DNA from 2 places in the Streptomyces sp. NPDC059224 genome. Region 1 is predicted to be linked to the other one. Evidence: predicted binding sites of a transcription regulator. Region 1 holds the regulator's gene; the other holds the start of a gene.
What was found. Region 1 encodes HspR, which represses chaperone genes until heat shock. Its sites were predicted from a motif close to TTGAGNNNNNNNNNCTCAA; they were not measured.
Positions count from the first base shown of each region.

Region 2: the regulator HspR is predicted to act here: its motif matches at 1,434-1,452, upstream of lon (endopeptidase La).

Region 1 covers NZ_JBHZAN010000006.1:235,440-237,830, reverse strand. Annotated here, with positions in the region: gene ACFXI4_RS08805 (PA14 domain-containing protein) at 1-1,121, shown strand, start outside; gene ACFXI4_RS08800 (heat shock protein transcriptional repressor HspR) at 1,179-1,625, opposite strand; gene dnaJ (molecular chaperone DnaJ) at 1,631-2,391, opposite strand, start outside.
Region 2 covers NZ_JBHZAN010000040.1:80,747-83,137, reverse strand. Annotated here, with positions in the region: gene ACFXI4_RS35990 (rhomboid-like protein) at 1-282, shown strand, start outside; gene ACFXI4_RS35985 (hypothetical protein) at 504-857, opposite strand; partial or broken gene ACFXI4_RS35980 (GNAT family N-acetyltransferase) at 1,076-1,281, opposite strand; gene lon (endopeptidase La) at 1,475-2,391, shown strand, end outside.

The DNA of each region.
Region 1 (2,391 bases):
CGGTCGCCGACGGCTACCGGTACGCGGTGCGCTCGGTGGACGCGGCGGGCAACGCCGCCGCCCCCGTGGAGGTCACGCTGACGATGGCGGACCGCACGGAGGCCGTGCCCTCCTTCCGGACCAGCGCGAGCCGGTTCGACGAGGGCGTGATGGTCGAGTGGAGCAGCGCCGACCCGTGGACCTTCGGCGAGGACCGGCCGCTGCTCACCTACCGGGTCGTCCGCACCGACAGGGCGACCGGTGTCAGCAGCACCGTGACCGGGTGCAAGCCGAACGACTCGCGGGACCTGCCGCTGACGGACCCTTACACCTACTGGACCTGGACCGGCGACGACGCCCCGGCGTACGCCGGGGACCGGCAGATCAACGGCTCGTGCTGGGACGTCTCCGGCGCGTCCGAGACGACGTACGACTACACGGTCGTGACGATCGACCCGTACGGCCACGAGTCGCGGCCCGGTCCGGCCGCCACGGCGACCACGCCGGACACCGTGCGCCCGGGTCCGGTGGAGGACCTGACGGCCGACCCCGTCCCGCTGGGGGTCCGCCTGACCTGGACGCCGCCCGCCGACGACGACGTGACCGAGTACTACGTGTGGCAGGGCACGACCGACCCGGACACCGGCGAGACGGTCTGGAAGAAGAACTGCTGGACCTCGAACTCGTCCGAGACCGGGATCATCTGCCCGACCGTCCCCGACGGCGCCACCCACGTCTACCGTGTGGCGGCCGCGGACGGTTTCTACCAGTACGGGAACGAGGGCCCCGACTTCTTCCACACCGCGACCGTCTCGGTCGCCCTGCCGGACAGCCGGCCGCCCGGCTGGACCACGACCAGTGTCCGTGCGGACCGTTACCCGGAGCTGTACGTCGACTGCTCGCAGAGCTCCGGCCTCGGCGACTGCTCCCGGTTCGCCGCGTACCGCGTGGAGCGCTGGGACCCCGCCACGGCCGCCTACGTCACCCTCTCCGAGGGCCCGGCGGGCAGCACCTCGTTCTTCATGGACACCACCGTGTCCGGGGACGAACTGGGCCTCCACTACTACCGGGTCGTCCGCCTGGACGCCTCCGGTGCCGAGGCGTCGGTCACCGAGGCCGCCTACGGCATCTGGGACTACTGACCGCACGCCGAAGGGGCCCGGAGGACATGTCCTCCGGGCCCCTTCGCGCAAGTACCGCTAGTCCTTGGCCTTCTTAGGCCGCCACACCACCAGCGCGCTGGTCTGCTGGACCTCCTGGTACGGGACCAGGTCGCGGCGGTAGGAGGCGTGCACCGCCGCCTCCCGCTGCCGCATCGCGGCCGCGGCGCCGTCCAGGGCCGCCTCCATCTCGGCCACGCGGGCCTGGAGCGCGGCGACCTGGTTCTCCAGTTCGATGATGCGTTTGATGCCGGCCAGGTTGATGCCCTCGTCCTGCGACAACGCCTGCACCTGGCGGAGCAGTTCGATGTCGCGGGCCGAGTAACGGCGCCCCCGCCCGGCCGTGCGGTCCGGGGAGACCAGGCCGAGGCGGTCGTACTGGCGCAGCGTCTGCGGGTGCAGTCCGGAGAGCTGGGCCGCCACCGAGATGACGTAGACCGGGGTCTCCTCGGTCAGTTCATACGGATTGCGCCGACGGCCGTCCATCTCTGTCATGCTCCCTTCGCAGCCTCGAACAGCTCGGCCCGCGGGTCCTCACCCGCGGTCGCCTCGCGATACGCCTCCAGCGCGTCACGAGCATTCCCCGACAGGTCCTTCGGAACACTCACCTCGACGGTGACCAGGAGGTCGCCGCGGGTGCCGTCCTTGCGGACCGCGCCCTTGCCACGGGCGCGCATGGTGCGGCCGTTGGGCGTGCCCGGGGGCAGCTTCAGGGTGACCGGCGGTCCGCCCAGGGTGGGCACCCTGACCTCGCCGCCGAGCGCCGCCTCGGTGAAGGTCACCGGGACGGTCACCGTGAGGTTGTCCTCCTTGCGGCCGAACACCGGGTGGGTGTCGACGTGGACCATGACGTACAGGTCACCGGCCGGGCCACCGCGTTCGCCGGGTGCGCCCTTGCCGCGCAGACGGATGCGCTGACCGTCCGTCACCCCGGCGGGGATGCGGACCTGCATGGTCCGGGACGACTTGGCTCGGCCGCTGCCCTTGCAGTCCGGGCAGGGGTTCTCCGCGATCAGGCCGCGGCCCTTGCAGTCGGGGCAGGGGTCGGTGAGCGAGAAGCCGCCCCCGGATCCCCGCGCCACCTGGCCGGTGCCGACGCAGGTCGGGCACACGCGCGGCGTGCCGTTCACGTCGCCGGTGCCCGAACAGGCCTTGCAGGGTGCCTGCGAGGACATCCGCAGCGGGACCGTGGCGCCCTCGATGGCCTCCGTGAAGCTGAGCGTGACCTCGGACTCGATGTCCTGGCCACGCC
Region 2 (2,391 bases), on a different contig from region 1:
CTCCCGGACACCTCCCTGCACCGCCTCGACTACGGCATCAGCTTCGGCGTGGCCGCCAGCATCGGCGCCCTGTGCGGCCTGCTCACCCCCTGGCTGCGCTGGCCCCTGCTCACCCTGGTCGGCTGCGGCCTCGTCGCGGACCTCATCGCCTTCGAGGACCCGATGACCGACTGGGGGCATCTGATCTCGCTGGGCATCGGGACGGCGCTGTGGCCGGCGGTACGGCGCTGGCACCGGGAGCGGCGGCAGGCCCCGGTCCCGGCCGGCGGCACCGCCGTATGACCCGCCGGTGGCGCGGCGGTGCCCGCGCGCGGTCGTGGCCGTGGCGGTGGGCGCCTGGGTGCGGGGAGGGTCAGCCGGCCGGGGTCCAGACGTACGGGGTCGTCGTCGTCACCGCCCTGAAGCCCAGCCGCCGCAGGATCGGGGCGCTGTCGTCCGAGGCCTCCACGAGGAGGTGAGGTAGAGGGTGTTCCTGGCCGCCGCCCGGGCCGCCCGCAGGGCCTTCAGCGCACGGTCGACGCCCCTGCCGCGCCACTCGGCCGGCGTGGACCCGCCCAGCAGCATGGCGCCACGTGCACCTCGTTGTCGTCGGGCTCGACGGTGAGCCGGCCCCTGAGGTGTCCGGTGATCCACGCCATGTCCTCGCCCCACACCGCCGTCTCCAGTGCGGCCGTGCGGTCCAGGTCCGTGTCGGCGGTGACCCGGCGCAGCGCCACCTCGGGGGGCGGCGCCGGGGACCCTGCGGCGAGGTCCTCGGCCGGGGCGATCACGACCGTCTCCCGCGGCTCGGGCACGAAGCCGGCCGCGCGCAGCCGGTCGGGGAGGTCCGCCGGGTCGTCGTGCCCGCGCCTCTCCACTCCACCGCCTCGCCGCGCGCCGCGAAGAAGTCCCGCTGCCGCGGATCGGCTTCCGGGACAACCTGCTGTGCGTGACGCTCGGTGCGGTGGCCGTCGTTGCCGCGGCGGCGCAGGCCGAGCAGGCGTCGACGCTGCCGGCGCTGTCGCCAGCGTGCGTGGTGCTCGGACGGACCTACCTGGCCAACGACGAGAAGATCGCGGCGATCGGGCACCGGGCGGGCGATCAGCGCGTCCAGCTCCGGGCCGCGCACGCCGCCCCAGTCACGCGGTCCGGTCACGAACCCCCGGTGCCGGCCCACGACCGGAGGACGGGGCCGTCGTACTGGTAGGTGATCCCGGGCGCGGGGACCGGCTGGGCGGCGCGCATTTGGGAGTCGTAGGCGGTCAGCAGGGCCGCGTCGGTCTCGGTCTCGTTGTCGGTCATCGGCCGACCGTACGGGGAATGAGCCCGCGCCGATCAACTGTTTTCCGGTCGTGGCGGCGGCTGTTCTCCCGGCCGCGCGCCCGTACGGCCAGGTCGGTGAGCGATCGCTCACAGCGAACGCACCCCTGGGAACATTCGGTGGCTCACATGCATTGAGTCGGCATAGCTCAAGTTCAGTGCCGAAAGGGAGATCATGGCTTCGACGTCCGCATCACTCACCCTCCCTGTGCTGCCGCTCGACGACGAGGTCGTGCTGCCCGGGATGGTGGTCCCGCTGGACCTCAAGGACCCCGATGTACGTGCCGCCGTGGAGGCCGCCCAGGCCGCCGCCCGCAACGAGCCCGGCAAGCCCAGGGTGCTCCTGGTGCCGCGGGTCGACGGGACCTACCCGGGCACCGGTGTGCTCGGCACCGTGGAGCAGGTCGGCCGCCTGGCCGACGGTGATCCCGGCGCGCTGATCCGCGGCCGTCACCGCGTGCGCATCGGCGCCGGCACCACCGGCCCGGGTGCCGCCCTGTGGGTGGAGGGCACCCGCATCGAGGAGAACGTTCCGGAACCGGTGCCCGGTCACGTCACCGAACTGGTCAAGGAGTACAAGGCCCTCGCCACCGCCTGGCTGCGCAAGCGCGCCGCCTGGCAGGTCGTGGACCGGGTGCAGGCCATCGACGACGTCTCCGCGCTCGCCGACAACTCGGGTTACTCGCCGTTCCTGACCACCGAGCAGAAGATCGAGCTGCTGGAGACCGCCGACCCGGTCGCCCGGCTGAAGCTCGCCACCCAGCAGCTGCGCGACCACCTGGCCGAGCAGGACGTGGCCGAGACGATCGCCAAGGACGTCCAGGAGGGCGTCGACAAGCAGCAGCGCGAGTTCCTGCTCCGCCGCCAGCTCGAAGCGGTCCGCAAGGAGCTGCGCGAGCTGAACGGCGACGCCGCCAAGGACGGCGAGGAGTCCGACGACTACCGCGCCCGGGTGGAGGCAGCCGACCTGCCGGAGAAGGTCCGCGAGGCCGCCCTCAAGGAGGTCGACAAGCTGGAGCGGTCCAGCGACCAGTCGCCCGAGGGCTCGTGGATCCGGACCTGGCTGGACACCGTCCTGGAACTGCCGTGGAA